3 regions of the Dechloromonas sp. HYN0024 genome follow, and region 2 is predicted to be linked to each of the others. Evidence: predicted binding sites of a transcription regulator. Region 2 holds the regulator's gene; each other region holds the start of a gene.
The links. The regulator FNR, encoded in region 2, switches genes on or off when oxygen is low (the NO sensors DNR and NnrR bind a similar motif). The targets are predictions, from matches to a motif close to TTGANCTAGNTCAA.
Positions count from the first base shown of each region.

Region 1: the regulator FNR is predicted to act here: its motif matches at 3,431-3,444, upstream of paaK (phenylacetate--CoA ligase PaaK).
Region 3: the regulator FNR is predicted to act here: its motif matches at 2,739-2,752, upstream of HYN24_RS00550 (tetrathionate reductase family octaheme c-type cytochrome).

Region 1 is NZ_CP031842.1:2,564,612-2,570,424, reverse strand. Features, by position in the region: gene HYN24_RS12275 (FimV family protein) at 1-200, opposite strand, end outside; gene HYN24_RS12270 (FimV family protein) at 128-1,057, opposite strand; gene HYN24_RS12265 (fumarylacetoacetate hydrolase family protein) at 1,304-2,005, shown strand; gene paaK (phenylacetate--CoA ligase PaaK) at 2,083-3,378, opposite strand; gene HYN24_RS12255 (MATE family efflux transporter) at 3,495-4,853, shown strand; gene sucC (ADP-forming succinate--CoA ligase subunit beta) at 4,990-5,813, shown strand, end outside.
Region 2 is NZ_CP031842.1:2,268,053-2,273,865, reverse strand. Features, by position in the region: gene HYN24_RS10880 (TonB-dependent receptor) at 1-1,262, shown strand, start outside; gene HYN24_RS10875 (porin) at 1,599-2,699, shown strand; gene fnr (fumarate/nitrate reduction transcriptional regulator Fnr) at 2,822-3,568, opposite strand; gene hemN (oxygen-independent coproporphyrinogen III oxidase) at 3,654-5,057, shown strand; gene HYN24_RS10860 (sulfite exporter TauE/SafE family protein) at 5,113-5,784, shown strand; gene HYN24_RS10855 (universal stress protein) at 5,799-5,813, shown strand, end outside.
Region 3 is NZ_CP031842.1:111,184-116,996, forward strand. Features, by position in the region: gene HYN24_RS00540 (MBL fold metallo-hydrolase) at 1-712, shown strand, start outside; gene HYN24_RS00545 (alpha/beta hydrolase) at 744-2,579, shown strand; gene HYN24_RS00550 (tetrathionate reductase family octaheme c-type cytochrome) at 2,851-4,467, shown strand; gene HYN24_RS00555 (cytochrome b/b6 domain-containing protein) at 4,478-5,101, shown strand; gene HYN24_RS00560 (DUF3373 domain-containing protein) at 5,130-5,813, shown strand, end outside.

The sequences.
Region 1 (5,813 bases), 300 kb from region 2:
TTGACTGCTTCGGCGGCATTTTCCTTTACCGGCTCTGGAATGGTGTGCGGGGTGGTCAGGGCGAGCGGTATCTGGTCGGTCCCCGGTGACGGCTGGCGTCGCCCGAAGTACTGGGCCAGGCCAATCGTTATGGCGGCGCCGAGGCCGGCGCTAAGGAGAAGTTCCAGCCAGTTGGTTTTTTGTTGAGCCTGGCTTGCCACGGGTGCCGCGCTGATCGTCGGTCCTTCGGTCTGTCGGGGGGGGGCAGGGTCTCGGCCAGTTTCAGTTTTTCCTGGGCGGCGATGGCCTGGCTGGTCAGTTCCAGCGCCTTGTCCATCTTTTCGATTTCCTGGGTCAGCAAGTGCAGCGTGGTTTCCAGGCGAAGGATCCGTTCTTCGGCGCTGTTCCGCGTGGCCGCCTCGCTGGCCGGTCCACGGCCTGGTGCGATGTCTTCCGGGGCAGCGCCCAGACGTACCTGATCGATTCCCCGGGCCGTTGCCGGGGCCATCGGCTTGGTCTTGGGACGAGGTGGTGAAGGCTTCTTTTGCGGCGTGTCGGGTGATACGGATGCCGGTCGACTGGTGGCTTCCTTGGCTATCCCGCTACTACGGTTGCGTTTTGGAATGCGGACGACATCTCCGGCATTGAGCGGAATCTCGGGCGACAGATCGGGATTGGCGCGTTTCAGGGCGGCGAGCAGGCGCTGCCGTTCGGCCAGATTTTGCGGGCCCTGAGCATCGGCAATATCCTCGAGGGTGTCGCCATCGCGGGCATGCCATTCGTTCAGCTTGCCCGGGGTTACGGGAGGCAGGTCGGCGCTCGGGCTGGCTTCGGCCAGCATGAAGGGCGCTTCCGGCATCACGAGGTAATCACGGGTGACGTCATAGCCGCAGCCGGCTTGCACGGCAAGGGCAAAAATCGGCTCGGAGATCGGTCGGCTACCGAAGATTTGCAGGATATAAGCCTGCCCGCGCCGGATCAGTCGGGTCTTGGCCGCGGTAATCACCGGCAGGTCGCTGCCGGGCATGGGGGCCAGGGAAAAACAGGCGGTGCCTGGTGACTCGCCTTCTTTAACCAAAATGGGCAATTCCGCCCGAAGTGATTCCCCGATTCGCGACTGAAGCGAGAGTTCCCCGAGTCCAATGGCGTTCCCTGTTCCTGGAGCGAGGGCTGCGGTCAGTGCGACAATGCCTATCAGTTTGCTTGTCATGATGCTTTCACTGCCAAATTTGGTTTTATGTTTTTTTTGAATCTACCACTTTTGTATGGCGTGTCTGTGAAATATTGCACATTTTTGCGTGTTGATTTTTATGAAAGTTGCCCAATGAACACAGTGTTCGCTCCTTATCCTGTAACCGCCTTGCCGGTACTTGGTGTCAATCAGGGCTTTCCCGTTCGGCGGATTTTTTGCGTCGGCCGCAATTACGCCGACCATGCCCGCGAGATGGGGGCCATTGATCAGGCAGAAGGGCGTGAGCCCCCATTTTTCTTTACCAAGCCGGCCGATGCAGTGGTTGGCGGGGCGGGCGAGAACAGCGTGGCTTACCCGCCACTGACCAGCAATCTGCACCATGAGGTCGAGATGGTCGTGGCGCTCGGGGCGGGCGGGGCGAATGTGACGGTCGAGGCGGCCAATGCCCTGGTTTTTGGCTATGCCGTCGGTCTCGATCTGACCCGGCGGGACATGCAGGCGCGGGCGAAGGAAAAGAGCCATCCCTGGGATATGAGCAAGGGCTTCGACCAGTCGGCGGTGCTAGGGCCGATCTGTCCGGTGGCGTCGGGCGGTCATCCTGTGGCCGGGCGCATCTGGCTGACAGTGAATGGCCAACTGCGCCAGAGCGGCGACCTGTCGGCCATGATGTGGAAGGTGCCGGAGGTTATTGCCAACCTGTCGACGATGGTCCGCCTCGAAGCGGGTGACCTGATCTACACCGGAACCCCGGCCGGGGTCGGGCCGCTGCTCAGAGGCGACGTGCTGGAAGGGGGCGTCGACGGCGTTGGCACGCTACGCGCCCGGATTGTTTAGGTGGACGCCCGCGCTAGCGCGGGTCATGGTCCTGTCTGGTCAATGCCTTTTCGAAACGGTTAGGCTTGCGCGATGCCTTACTTTGGGCGCTTGTCGATGATCCGCCGGGCTTTGCCGATCGAGCGTTCGACGCCGCCTTCCTCGACGATGTCGATCTTGGCCGAGATGCCGATGTAGGACTTGATATGGTGTTGCAGGTCGTGCGCCACGAATTCCTTTTCCGGGCCGCTGGCAAACTGGAACTCGGGCTTCAGTTCGACATTGACCTTCATCGTGTCGAGGTGGCCGTCGCGGCTGACTTCGATGATGTAGTGCGGTGACAGCTTCGGCTGCCTGAGGATCAGTTCCTCGATCTGCGATGGGAAGACATTGACGCCGCGAATGATCAGCATGTCATCGGAGCGCCCGGTGATCTTGCCGATGCGGCGCATGTTGCGCGAGGTTGGTGCGAGCAGGCGGGTCAGGTCGCGGGTGCGGTAGCGGATGACCGGCATCGCCTCCTTGGTCAGCGAAGTAAAGACCAGTTCGCCCTGACTGCCTTCGGGCAGCACTTCGCCGGTGATCGGGTCGATGATTTCGGGATAGAAATGGTCTTCCCAGATGACCGGGCCGTCCTTGCTTTCGACACATTCGTTGGCGACGCCCGGGCCGATTACTTCCGACAGACCGTAGATGTCGATGGCGTCGATGCCGAATACGTTCTCGATTTCACCACGCATGGCGTCGGTCCACGGTTCTGCCCCGTGTATGCCAATGCGGAGCTCGGTGCTGCGTGGATCGATGCCCTGGCGGCGGAACTCGTCGGCGATGTTGAGCATGTAGGAGGGGGTGACCATGATGATGTTGGGCTTGAAGTCGCAGATTAGCTGGACCTGCTTTTCGGTTTGCCCACCGGACATCGGAATCACCGTGCAGCCCAGTTTTTCGGCGCCGTAATGGGCCCCCAGACCGCCGGTAAACAGTCCATAGCCGTAGGCGACATGGACGATGTCGCCGGGCCGGCCGCCGGAAGCGTAGATCGAGCGGGCAATCAGGTCGGCCCAGGTGTCAATGTCCTTTTGCGTGTAGCCAACCACCGTCGGCTTGCCGGTGGTGCCGCTCGACGCATGAATGCGCGCCACCTTCTGACGCGGCACGGCGAACATGTTGTAGGGGTAGTTGTCGCGCAGATCCTGCTTGGTGGTGAATGGAAACTTGCTGAGATCGGCCAGCGACTCGAGGTCGTCGGGATGGACGTCGGCAGCGTCGAACTTGGCCCGGTAGTAAGGCACGTTGTCGTAGACGTGCTTGAGCGTCCACTTCAGGCGCTCGGTTTGCAAGGCGACGATTTCGTCGCGGCTGGCGTTTTCTATGGCGTGCAGGCCGTGTTTCATGGTTTTCCCCCTCGAGAACCATAAATTTTCATCGGTCTGCGTTGTTGGCGGGTTGAGGCAGATCAATCGGGCGGATTTTTGTCCAGGCCCGATCTCGGCAATCGGGCGCGGCGGACATGCGACAATCCTGCCCCATGTTCCGCGTAGCCGCCCGTGGCCTGATGGCCCATGCCCTTCCGATTCTGATCGCCCAACTGTCGTCGATCGGCATGATGGTGGTCGACACCGCCGTGCTGGGCCATGTCAGTTCGCTTGACCTCGCCGCCGTGGCCATTGGCGGGGGTATTCACGTTTCGGTGGTCTTTGCACTGGTGGGAATATTGCAGGCGGTGACGCCAGTTGTCGCTCACCTGCACGGCGCCGGGCGCGACGACGAAGTGGCCGGTGTTCTGCAGCAAGGGTTCTGGCTGGCCCTGACGCTGGCGGTGCCGGGCATTCTTTTGCTGACCCATCCGGGGGCTGTGCTCGGCCTGGCGAGCATGGATGCCGTGGTCGAGGTCAAGGTTCGACAATACCTCGCCCTGCTCGCCTGGGGGCTGCCAGCCGCCCTGTGCTACCGGACTTTCTACGCCTTCTGCAATGCCCTGGGCAAGCCCCGGGTGCTGATGGGCATCGGCGTCATCAGTCTTGGCCTGCACGCCGTCCTGGCCTGGGGCTTCGCCCTCGGGGGCTGGCTCGGCGAATCGCTCGGGGTGGCCGGGTGCGCCCTGTCCAATGTGCTGATCGGCTGGCTGGCTTGCGCCAGCGCTGCTGCCTACCTCGCTTTCGGGCCGCTCGGCCGGCGCTATCAACCGTTTTCCGGGTGGCAGTTGCCGAACTGGACGGCCTGGCGGGAGTTGCTTCGGATCGGCGTGCCCATGGGTCTGTCCAATCTGGTCGAAATTACCTCGTTCACGCTCATTGCGCTGTTCGTCGCATCGCTCGGCGCGACCGTGGTGGCCGGGCATCGCATCGTCGCCAATCTGTCGGCCCTGGTCTATATGCTGCCGCTGTCGCTCGGTATCGCCACCATGGCCGCCGTTGGCCAGGCTGCCGGCGCCCGCGACAGCCGGCGGGCGAGGGCGGCGATACGGGCCGGGCTGATCCTCGCCGGGGCCTCGTCGTCGGCCATTGGTCTACTCCTCTGGCTACTTGCCGAGCCGCTGGTCGCCGCATATACCGATGATCTGGCCGTACGGTCGGTGGCCCTGGGGCTGATTGGCTATGTCGCCATCTACCAGTTCTTCGACGCCCTGCAGACTGTTGCGGGGCATGTTCTGCGGGCCTATCGGGTGACCTTCGTGCCGATGCTGGTGCAGACCTTCTGTTTTTGGGGCGTCGGTTTGCTGGGCGGTTCGTGGCTTTGCTACCGCTGGACAACGCCGCTCGGCGTCGCTGGATTCTGGCTGGCTGCCGTGATAAGCCTGCTGCTTGCGGCAATGCTGTTGCTGCCGTTGCTGCACAGGGTGCTCAAGGCGAACGAATCAAGGCTGTAATTATGAATTTCGGGCTGCAAAGATTTTAGGGGTATGTGGTAACATTTTATGTTCAAGCCGGTATAACCGGGCGGGGTCGGGGGAAAGTTCGGCCACTGCTCATTGCTCGCAACTCAACTAAACGCAAGGAAAGCGCATGAAAATTCACGAATATCAGGGCAAACAACTCCTGAAGAAATTCGGCGTTACGGTTCCGCGCGGGATTCACTGCACGACCGTCGAAGACGCAGTCAAGGCAGCCGAAACCCTGGGCGGCAAGGTCTGGGTCGTCAAAGCCCAGATTCACGCTGGTGGCCGTGGCAAGGGTGGTGGCGTCAAAGTCGCTACGTCGCTCGAAAAAGTGCGCGAATACGCCGGCCAGATCCTCGGCATGCAGCTGATCACGCACCAGACCGGTCCGGAAGGCCAGAAGGTTCGTCACCTGCTGATCGAAGAAGGTGCCGACATCCAGCACGAATACTATGTTGCTGCGCTGACCGATCGCGCTACCCAGTCCGTCGCCATCATGGCCTCGTACGAAGGCGGCATGGATATCGAGGAAGTCGCCCACAAGACCCCGGAAAAGATCGTCAAGGTTTTCGTTAACCCGCTGGTCGGCCTGACCGACGAGCAGGCCATGACCCTTTCCAAGGGCATGGGCATGAACGAAGCCTCGATTCCGCAGTGTATCGACACGCTCAAGAAGCTTTACACCTGCTACATGGAAACGGACGCTTCGCTGGCCGAAATCAATCCGCTGATCCATGAAGGCGACGGCACCGTCAAGGCCATTGACGCCAAGTTCAACTTCGACTCCAACGCCCTCTACCGTCAGGAAGAGATCGTCGCCATGCGCGACCTGGACGAAGAAGATGCTGACGAAATCGAAGCCTCCAAGTTCGATCTGGCCTACATCTCCCTCGATGGCAACATCGGCTGCCTGGTCAATGGTGCCGGTCTGGCCATGGCTACCATGGACAC
Region 2 (5,813 bases):
AGCATCGCTTTGGTGACCACTCAATGGTGCTGTCAGCCTACGCCGGGCAGCGCTCAACCATTCAGTTCCAGTCAATTCCGAAGTCGACGCAAACATCATCGGTCAAGCAATCGGGGGGCGTTATCGATTTCGACCGCGATTTTGCCGGTACGTCGGCCCGCTGGGTCGGCCGCTTTCAATTGGCCGGCGGCAAGCTGACGACGACGGTTGGCGTCGAGTACGAGCAATCGAGCGACGATCGGCGTGGCTATAACAATTACGTTGGCAGCGGTACGGTGTGTGGGGTTAACCTGAGTTGTGGCGTCATCGGCACGCTGCGCCGCAACGAGCGGGACCGCGTCAACAGCTTCGATCAGTACGCCCAGGCCGAGTGGCAGGGTGAGCGCTGGACATTCAGTGGTGGCGTTCGGCATAGCAAGCTCTCCTTCAATGTGGATGATGCCTATCTGAGCAATGGAAACGATGGCGGTAGTGTCAGCTACGACAAGACGACGCCGACCGTTGCAGCGATGTTCCGCCTGACCCCGACGGTCAATCTCTACGCCAGTGCGGCGCAGGGTTTCGAGGCGCCGACCTTCAATGAGCTGTTCTATTCCGGTGTCGGCGGAACCTTCAGCTATACCCTCAAACCGTCGACCAGCACCCATTACGAAACCGGCCTGAAGGCCTTTGTCGGTAGCGATAGCCGGGTTGACGTGGCTGTCTTCCAGATCGAGACGGCGGATGAACTGGTGGTTGATTCCAGCGTCGGCGGTCGCACCATCTATCGCAATGCCGGCCAGACGATGCGCCGCGGCATTGAAGCGGCGGTTGATAGTCGTTGGGCAGGCAATTTCACCAGCCGTCTCGCCTATACCCTGCTCGATGCGCGTTACGACCAGACTTTCTCCTCATCCTCCGGGGTCATTGCCGCCGGCAACCGCCTGCCCGGGGTCGCTGCCCAGAGCCTGTTCGGCGAACTGGCCTGGAAGCATCCGGCCAGTGGCTTCCATGCGGCTGTCGAGGGCATTGCACGCAGCAAGGTCTATGTCGAGGACACTAATGCCAAGCAGGCCGCTCCGGCCTACGCCATCGCCAATCTACGTTTCGGCGTCGATCGCCAATACGGCCAACTGAACCTGAGAACCTTCGTTCGTTTCGACAATATTTTCGATCGCCAGTACGTTGGCTCGGTCATCGTCGGCGACGGCAACAACCGATTCTACGAGGCGGCACCGGGTCGTACCTGGCTGGCTGGTGTCAGCGCCCGATATACCTTTTGAGCACCTCCATTCCCCCGCTCAAGCCCGGCCCCGGCCGGGCTTTTTTGCGTCTGATGAAACGATGAATACTGTTTATGGAGTGCTCAGTAATGCAGCAGTTGTCCAGAAACTGAGCGTGCCGAAAGTACTTTTCGATCTTCGCCGCCAAGGGGAAAAAGAACGTAAGTCCTGATGAGCCAAGGGTTTTCAGGGAATGGAGGCGGGTTTTTGAAGGCTGGCACGGGCTTCGCAATGGAATACCGCTGAACACTTTTCTCAGGGATGAGGGAGGGGTGCTTCGTATGGGGCGGATACGCGTCCAGATTTATCTACACAAAATGATTGAGGAGCAATTCAATGCAGAAAAAACTAATCGCGCTGGCCATTGCGGCGGCCACTTCCGGTGCGGTATTCGCACAAACCAATGTCACGATCTACGGTAACGTCGATATGGGTGCCATGTTCCGCCAGGGGCATAACGGCACGGTTGCCAACGGCCAGTCGCAGTACAGCCTGCAGAGCTCTTCTTCTCTGAGCTACATCGGTTTCAAGGGTGTCGAGGATTTGGGTAATGGCACGAAAGCCCTGTTCGACCTGCAATATCGCATCAGCCCGGACACCAGCACCGGTCTGTCGACGGCAGGCCACCAGTACGTTGGCCTGACCGGCGGATTCGGTACGGTAGTCGCCGGCTACCTGGATGGTATTCGTTACGGCATCTACGGCAAGTACAATCCGTTCGGCAACTACTCGATCGGCAGCCTGACGTCGATGACCACTCAGTACGACCGCGCGGCTAATGCGCTGGCCTACATCTCGCCTGCCTTTGCCGGCTTCACGGTGATCCTTGCTACAGCCACCAATACGCAGGGCGCCGAAGGCAGCCTGAACACCGTCCACTCGCCGATGACCGCGCCTACCCGCGGCAATAACGGTGACGACCGCTTGTTGTCCGCCAACCTGATTTATGCGAATGGCCCGCTGAGCATCGATCTTGACTACGAAACCACACGTGCTGTTGGTTATGACAAAGACCGCCTCTATGTTGCAACCACTGGCGCTTCATACGACTTTGGCGCAGTGAAGGTCAGCGGCGTCTACGACGTCATCAAGGGTGATGTAAACTCGTTCATCGGCGGCAACGCAGTGGGTCCTCTCCTGGGCGTTCCTGCTGGTCAGAGATATGATCGCCGCAACTGGTTCGTCGGCGCCACGGTGCCGCTCGGCAAGTTCTCCGTGCTGGGTTCGTTCGGTCAGGTCAAGGACAAGACCGTGTCCAACGCCGATGCATGGAAAATCGGCGTCGGCGCACGCTACGCCCTGTCCAAGCGCACTGAACTGTACGCTGACTACGCGCATATCAAGAACGACAGCGCTGCAGGTTACTCCATTGGTAACAATATCGTCGCGGGCGTTGGCGTCAACGGCCTGGCGATGGGTATGAAGCACTCGTTCTAAGCAATCGAATTGCCCGGACGCCTTGCGTTATTGTGAGTCGTCCGGGAGCAGGAATCTTGCGTCAGATGTCTTCATTACATCTGTTTGGGGCACCCTTCGGGGTGCCCCATTTTTTGTCTTGCTCAGACCGCCCGGTGATTCATCAGGGCCTTGAGCCCGTTCACGTTGAGAATCCGGATGTGTTTCTGCTGGACGGCGATGTGGCCTTCTTCCTGGAAGCGGGAGAAAGCGCGCGACACCGTTTCCAGCTTGAGGCCGAGATAGCTGCCGATTTCCTCGCGCGTCATGCGCAGGTAGAACTCGGCATGCGAGAAGCCGCGTGCGGTAAAGCGTTGTGAAAGGTTGAGCAGAAAGGCGGCCAGTCGCTCTTCAGCACGCATTGTGCCGAGCAGCATCATGACGCCGTGGTCGCGGACGATTTCGCGGCTCATGACCTTGTGGAAATGGTGCTGCAACGTGTGGATTTCCCGCGACAGTCCTTCGAGCCGCGAAAAGGGAATAGCGCAGATCTCGCTGTCTTCCAGGGCAATGGCGTTGCAGGTGTGGTGTTCGGTGCTGATGCCGTCAAGGCCGAGCAGTTCGCCGGCCATCTGGAACCCTGTTACCTGGTCGCGGCCGTCTTCGAGCAGCACGTCGGTCTTGAAAAAGCCGCTGCGGATGGCGTAGATGGCGTCGAAAGCCTCGCCGGCCCGGTAGAGATGGTCGCCGCGCTTGATCCGGCGCCGGGTCGACACCATGTCGTCGAGCTTTTCCAGCTCCTCGAGGCTAAGGCCAAGCGGCAGGCATAGCTCGCGCAGGTTACAATTGGAGCATGCCGTCTTGATGACCGACAGCGTGACTTCTTGATTTAACGGGTGTGTTTGAGGCATTCGCAACCTGCGTTCGCTTGATCCATGTCAACCATAAATTCGAACCTTCCGAACATAATCAGACCTACTTTTTTTGGCTGGCCCAATGAATTTCGCAACCGAAAACCTCGTCTTCGATCCCCAGATCATTCGCCGTTTTGACGTCAACGGTCCACGTTACACGTCTTATCCGACGGCCGACCGCTTCGTTGAAGCCTTTGATGCCGAGGCCGCCAACCTGTGGCTGGGCAAACGCAACATCGGCGGGATTAGTCGACCGCTCTCATTATACTTCCACATCCCTTTCTGCAACACCATTTGCTACTACTGTGCGTGTAACAAGATCATTACCAAGGATCATGGGCGCAGCGGCAAATATCTGAAATATCTGGCCAAGGAGCTGGATATGCAGGCGGCGGCGCTGGAAGGTCGCGATGGCGAGCACGAGGTCATCCAGTTGCATTGGGGCGGCGGTACGCCGACTTTCCTGTCGCATGACGAAATGCGACAGCTCATGGGCGAGACGCGCAAGCATTTCAAGCTGCTGGATGGCGGCGAATATTCGATCGAAGTCGACCCGCGCAAGGTCGATACGGCGACTGTTGCCCTGCTCGGCGAACTCGGCTTCAATCGGATGAGCGTCGGTGTTCAGGATTTCGACGAGCGCGTTCAGGTCGCGGTCAATCGTGTCCAGAGCGAGGAAGAAACCTACAGCGTGATCCGCGATGCGCGCGCCAATGGCTTCAAGTCGGTTTCGGTTGACCTGATCTACGGTCTGCCGCACCAGACCGTCATGGGTTTCAACCGGACCATCGAACGGGTTCTGGCGATGGACCCGGATCGCCTGTCGATCTACAACTACGCCCACATGCCAAGCATGTTCAAGCCGCAGCGCCGGATCAATGATGCCGACCTGCCGTCGGCCGATACCAAGCTGCAGATTCTGGCGCTGGCCATCAAGAAGCTGACTGATAACGGTTATGTCTTCATTGGCATGGATCACTTCGCCAAGCCGGATGACGAACTTGCCGTGGCTCAGCGTCAGGGCCGCCTGCATCGCAATTTTCAGGGCTATTCGACCTACGCCGACTGCGACATGCTGTCTTTCGGCATTTCGTCGATCAGCAAGGTCGGACCGAGCTACTACCAGAACGTCAAGACTGCCGACGAATACTACGATGCCATCGATACCGGTTCGCTGCCGGTGTTCCGCGGCATTGAGCTGACGGCTGACGATATCCTGCGCCGTTCCATCATCCAGGCACTGATGTGTCATTTCGAACTGTCTATCGAAAGCATTGAAAGTGCCCACCTGATCGACTTCCGCAAGTATTTTGAGGCCGAACTGGACGACATGAAGGAAATGGAGCGAGCCGGCCTGCTCAAGATTGACCGCGAATGGATTACCGTCCTGCCGCCGGGTCGCCTCCTCGTGCGCATCATTTCGATGGTTTTCGACCGCTATCTGCGGGCCGGGCGTCAGCGGGCGACGTACTCGAAGGTTATCTGATCGGTGGCGGGCGAGCGGTGTACACTGCTCGCCTCGCTTTGCCTGATTCCGCCCGATGCCTGATTCCGGCTTCCTTGCCCTTTTTCTCGTTGGCCTGCTCGGCGGCACCCATTGCGTCGGCATGTGTGGCGGCATCGTCGGAGCCCTGTCGATGGGTGCCACCGCCCGCTGGTCGATGCACCTTGCCTACAACGGCGGGCGCATCCTGTCCTATGCCGTGGCAGGTGCCATCGCCGGTGCTCTGGGTGCCGCCAGCATGGGGCTGGAGGGGCAGGTTCCGGCCCGGCTGTTCCTCTATTTTGTCGCCAACCTGATGCTCGTTGCGCTCGGGCTGTATCTGCTCGGCATCACCCGTGCGCTGGCCTTTACCGAACGAATCGGACAAAAACTCTGGCGTCATCTGCAACCGCTGACCCGACGCTTTATCCCGGCCCGCACTATTGCCCAGGCGTTCCCGCTTGGCTTGCTGTGGGGCTGGCTGCCTTGCGGCTTGGTGTATAGCGCATTGGCCAGTGCGCTGACAGCCGGTTCGGCGACGCGTGGCAGTCTGATGATGCTGGCTTTCGGTCTGGGGACGCTGCCCAATCTCCTGCTCGCCGGCATGGTACTGGCCCGATTGAACGAATTTTTGCATCGCGCTGTCATACGTATCTCGTCCGGCCTCTTGGTGCTAGGCTTTGGGCTATATGGATTTATTGGCTGGCTGAGATTGGCAGGTTGGCTTTAATCGGGACGTACATCATGAAAATTCTTTTG
Region 3 (5,813 bases), 1.1 Mb from region 2:
TACCGGCGAATTTCTGACGGCGCATGTGGTCTGGCATGAAGTGGGTGGGCATGGGGCCCGTTTCATGGTCGAACAGTTCCGCCAGCATGGGCTGGACAGTGAGCATCTGGCCAAATTCGAGAAGCGGGGGTCAGGTTATCGCAAGGCTGTTCCCGCACTGCCGGAATACTACGATCGTCTGAAGGCTGGGGACAGCGCAGTGGTCGACGGGAAAAATTGGCAGATTTTGATAGGCCACGGTCACTCGCCCGAGCATATGGCGCTTTACTGCGCGGAACTCGGCGTGTTAATTTCGGGCGACATGCTATTGCCGAGAATTTCGACCAATATCAGCATATTTGCGGCAACCCCCAGGGCTGACGCGCTGCGCTGGTTTCTCGATTCGCTCGACGAGATGGCGCGTGAAATTCCGGAGGAAACATTGGTATTGCCTTCGCACGGTTTGCCCTTTACCGGCATTCAGGCGAGGGTTCAGGCACTGCATTCACACCATGAAGAAAGATTGCGGGCCTTGGAAGACAGCTGTGAACAAGCGCCGCAGAGCGCAGCCGGGTTGCTCGATGTGTTGTTCAATCGGGCGCTCGATACGCACCAAACCATGTTCGCGATGGGCGAAGCGATTGCCCATCTGAACTATCTTGAGCAAGCTGGTCGGTTGTCATGCAGCATCGATGCCGACGGAGTGATTCGCTATTCGCGGTTGCAGCATTGACCCGCCACGCACTGACAGAGGGAGTTTCGAGATGTCGCAGCAAAATGAAAATCAGGGAATGAACCTGCCGAACCCGGCCGAAATGGCCAAGACCTACGCCGAAGTCGCCCAGCGCGCCTCGCGTCTGATCACCCAGTTCATGGAAAAGAAGGCCAAGGACGGCGTCAATGCCCCGGCCGATGAACTCGGCGTGGCCAAGGCCTTTATGGACCTGTCGTCCCGTCTGCTGGCCAATCCGTACAAGATGGCCCAGACCCAGATGAACATGATGTGGGATTACTTCTCGCTGTGGCAGAACACCAGCATGAAGATGATGGGCATGCCGACTGCCAATCCGGTCGCCTCGCCGAAGAAGGGTGACAACCGTTTCCGCGACGAAGAGTGGGAAGAGCATTTCATGTTCGACTTCGTCAAGCAGTCCTACCTGATCACCGCCCGCCACCTGCACGATACCGTCGCCGGCACCGAAGGTCTGGACGAAGCGACCCAGCAGAAGGTCAACTTCTTCACCCGCCAGTACATTGACGCGCTGTCGCCGTCGAACTTTGCCCTGACCAACCCGGAAGTCTTCCGCGAAACCGTCAAGAGCAACGGTCAGAACCTCATCAAGGGTCTCAACAACCTGCTGCATGACGTCGAATCCGGCGATGGCCAGCTGCGCATCCGCATGACTGACACCTCGGCCTTCGAAATGGGCAAGAACGTTGCCACGACGCCGGGTAAGGTGGTCTTCCAGAACGAATTGTTCCAGCTCATCCAGTACAACCCGTCGACGCCGACCCAGAACAAGAAGCCTTTCCTGATCGTCCCGCCGTGGATTAACAAGTACTACATCCTCGACCTACGCGAGAAGAATTCGATGGTCAAGTGGGCCACCGATCAGGGTCACACCACCTTCATCATGTCGTGGATCAATCCGGACGAGAAGCTCGCCGCCAAGTCCTTCGAAAACTACCTGCTCGAAGGCTCGCTCGAAGCCATCAACCAGGTCTGTGCCCACACCGGCGAAAACAGCGTCAATCTGGCCGGCTACTGCCTGGGCGGCACGCTGACCATGACCACGCTGGCCTACATGGCCGCCAAGAAAGACAAGCGCGCCAATTCGGCAACCTTCTTCACCACCATGCTCGACTTCTCCGATCCGGGCGAACTCGGCATCTTCCTTGATGAAGGCGCTGTCGAAGGTCTCGAAAAGCGGATGGCCGAAAAGGGCTTCCTCGAAGGTTCAGAAATGGCCGGCACCTTCAACATGCTGCGCGCCAACGACCTGATCTGGTCCTTCGTGGTGAACAACTACCTGATGGGCAAGGATCCGTTCCCCTTCGACCTGCTCTACTGGAACTCCGACTCGACCCGCATGCCGGCTGCGATGCACAGCTTCTACCTGCGCAACATGTACCTGGCCAACCTGCTCAAGGAACCAGGTGGCGTCACGCTGGGCGGCGTCAAGATCGATATCAGCAAGGTCAAGACCCCGTGCTACTTCATCTCCACCATCGAAGACCACATTGCCCCGTGGAAGAGCACCTACATGGGTGCCCGCCTGCCGTCCGGCAATACCAAGTTCGTCCTCGGTGGTTCCGGTCACATCGCCGGCATCGTCAATCCGCCAGTCGCCAACAAGTATGGCTTCTGGACCAATGACGCGACCGACGGCAACCTGCCGGAAAGCCCGGAAGACTTCCTGGCCGGCGCGACGCAGAACGCCGGTTCGTGGTGGACACACTGGAATGAGTGGGTAACCAGCCTGCCCGGTGGCGATGCCAAGGTCAAGGCCCGCAAGCCGGAAGACGGTACGCTCAAGGTCATCGAAGATGCGCCAGGCGCCTACGTCAAGTTCCGACTGGATGCCCAGAAGAAAGCCTAAGGGCGATCTCGCCTGAAGAACAGAAAGGGAGGCTGCGGCCTCCCTTTTTTGTTGCCGGCAGGCCCGAAAAAGAGGGGGAAAGAAAGGAAAGGGCGAGTTTTGGGGGCGGGTAGCGGGGCCGCCGTTAAATGAAACTCGGGCGGAATAATTGTCATAGTATTGATAAAAATCAATATTGTAATATTAGACTTAACTAATCTATTCCCTGGAGTTGTGGTCCCGGCGGGGCTGCCACAGTCCGGAGCCTTGGGGCTCGTAACAAGGGGAAATCATGAAAGTGTTCAAGCAAGCAGTAGCCGTGTTCGCCGCTCTGGCGTTCATCGGTTCAGCCTACTCGGCCAATCTGCCGGATAGTCCGCAAGCAACGCAAAAGTTGCTCAAATCAACGGCAGACCATAGCAAATTCAAGGAATTGCAAAAAGAATTTGCCTCCGGGCCGGAAGTCACCAAGGCCTGTATCAGCTGCCATACCGAGGCCGCCAAGCAGATTCATTTGACCCAGCACTGGAAATGGGAATTCCGGAATCCGGATAGCCAGCAGTTGCTCGGCAAAAAGCATGTGGTCAACAATTTCTGTACCTCGGTCACCTCGAACTACAAGGCATGCGCCAGTTGCCACATCGGGTACAACACCGATGGCCCGAACTTTGACCTGAGCTCGGAAAGCAATGTCGATTGTCTGGTCTGCCATGACCAGACCGGAAAATACAAGAAGCCGGCCGGCTTTGCCGGGAATCCGGTGACCAAGGACACCGAATTCCCGCCCGGCTCCGGCAAGATCATCCGTGGCATCAATCTCAGCGACATCGCCCAGAAAGTCGGCCAAACCAAGCGCAACACCTGTGGTGCGTGTCACTTCTACGGTGGTGGCGGCGATGGGGTCAAGCACGGCGACCTCGACAGTTCGCTCGAAGCACCCGACAAGGCGCTGGATGTGCACATGGATGCCAAGGGCCTGAATTTCACCTGCTCGACCTGCCACCAGACTGAAGGCCATCAGGTGCCGGGTAGTCGCTATGCGCCGACCGCTCAGGACAAGGATGGCGCGCACATCCGTGGCAAGGTTGACCACAGCAATCCGGCCACCTGCCAGTCCTGCCATGGTCAGGCACCGCACAAGAAGGAAGCCAAGCTGAACGACCATACAGACAAGCTGGCCTGCCAGACCTGTCACATCCCGGCCTTCGCCCGTGGCGACGTGCCAACCAAGATGTCCTGGGACTGGTCGACGGCCGGCAAGCGTGGCCCGAACGGTAAGCCGCTGGTTATCAAGAACGAGGAAGGCCACGATATCTACCTGGGTATCAAGGGCGATTTCGTTTATGAAGAAAACGTCAAGCCGGAGTACATGTGGTTCAACGGCAAGGTCAATTACACGTTGGCCGACACCAAGATCGAAAAAGCCAACCAGCCGATCTACATCAGCAAGTTTGAAGGCTCTGCTGATGATGGCAAGTCGATGATCTGGCCGGTCAAGCTCTTCCGCGGCAAGCAACCCTATGACGCCGAGAACAAGACGCTAACCATCAACCACTTGGCCGGTCAGGACGATTCCGCCTACTGGACCAACCTGAACTGGGACAAGGCCATCGCCGCCGGTATGGCAGCTGCCGGGAAGCCGTATTCCGGCAAGTATGACTTTATCGAGACCGCTGCCATGTGGCCGATCACCCATATGGTTGCGCCGAAAGACAAGGCCCTCGGTTGCAGTGATTGCCACAGCAGCAATGGCCGTCTGGAAAAAGTCGATGGCATCTACATCCCCGGCCGTGGGCGCGATCATATCGCCCTGCTCGACACCGCCGGCTGGGCGCTTGCCGCCCTCACGCTGCTCGGCGTCATCGGCCACGGTATTGGCCGCATCCTGACCGCCAAGCGCAAGCACTAAGGGGAACAACATGGCACGTGTTTATATTTTCAAAGGTTTCGAACGTTTCTGGCACTGGACCCAGGCCCTGCTCATCATCACCATGCTGGTTACCGGCTTCGAGGTGCATGGCAGCTACTCGCTGCTGAGCTGGCACAAGGCGGCCGAGTTGCACACCACTTCGGCGTGGGGGCTGATGGGCCTGTGGATATTCGCCATCTTCTGGCACTTTACGACCGGCGAATGGCGCCAGTACATCCCGACTACCCACAAGATGATCGATGTGGCGTTGTTCTACGCCTTCGGCATGTTCAAGGGCGAACATCATCCCTACCTGAAGACGAAGAACCGCAAGCACAACCCGCTGCAACGGGTCGCCTACCTCGGCGTCAAGTTGTTCATCAATCCGCTGCTCTGGTGTTCCGGCTTGTTTTATCTGTTCTACAACCAGCTTGGCAGCGTCGGTCTCGGCGGTGTTTCCCTCGGCCTCATCGCCCTGGCCCACACGCTCGGTGCTTTCCTCATGCTGCTGTTCCTTATTGCCCATGTCTATCTTGGGACCGCCGGTCACACCCCGACTGCCCACTTCAAGGCCATGGTCACCGGCTGGGACGACGACGTGAACGAAGAACCGCAAGGTGCCAATGCGCGGTAAGCAACAGATACAAAAGGGAATACCGATCATGCAACGTAATATCACACGCAAACTGCTGGCCGGCCTCGTGGCCAGCCTCTTCATCCCGCTCGGCGCCCAGGCAGCCGACGCTGAGCTGATGAAGAAAATCGAAGCCATGGCCAAGGAAATCGAGTCCCTGCGGGCTCAGGTCCAGGCCAATCAGGAAGCCAACAGGCAGGCGATTGCCGACGTCCGCGAAGTAAAGGAAAAGGTCCAGAAGAGCGAAGAGAAATCACTCGACAAGTGGCTAACGGTGGGTGGCGATTACCAGTTCCGGGTGGATAGTCTGGCTGGGGAAACGAAGTCTTTTACTGACGTAAATGCATTTTTCGCTGCAGCCCAAACCGATGCAATGAGTAATCCGGCCATGATGGGGCAGATGATCGCCTTCTCTGGTGCTATGTCCAGAGTCCAAACCTTCCAACAGGCAAATGCCTTTCTTGGGGCAAATGCAGCAATGATCGGGGGTTTGATGCCATACGCTGCACAGGCCGCCATCCCCGCCTACAAACCCAAAAACGAAACCCTCTATACCAACCGCTTCGGCCTCGATCTCAACATGAAGGCGACACAGGATGTGTCAGTGACCGCCCGCCTGCTTATGTACAAGACCTTTGGCGCGTCGGATGAAGGGGCCACGACCAATAGCGGCTCTGCGCCTTTCTTTGCCGATCGCGTCGGGGTTTTCGAC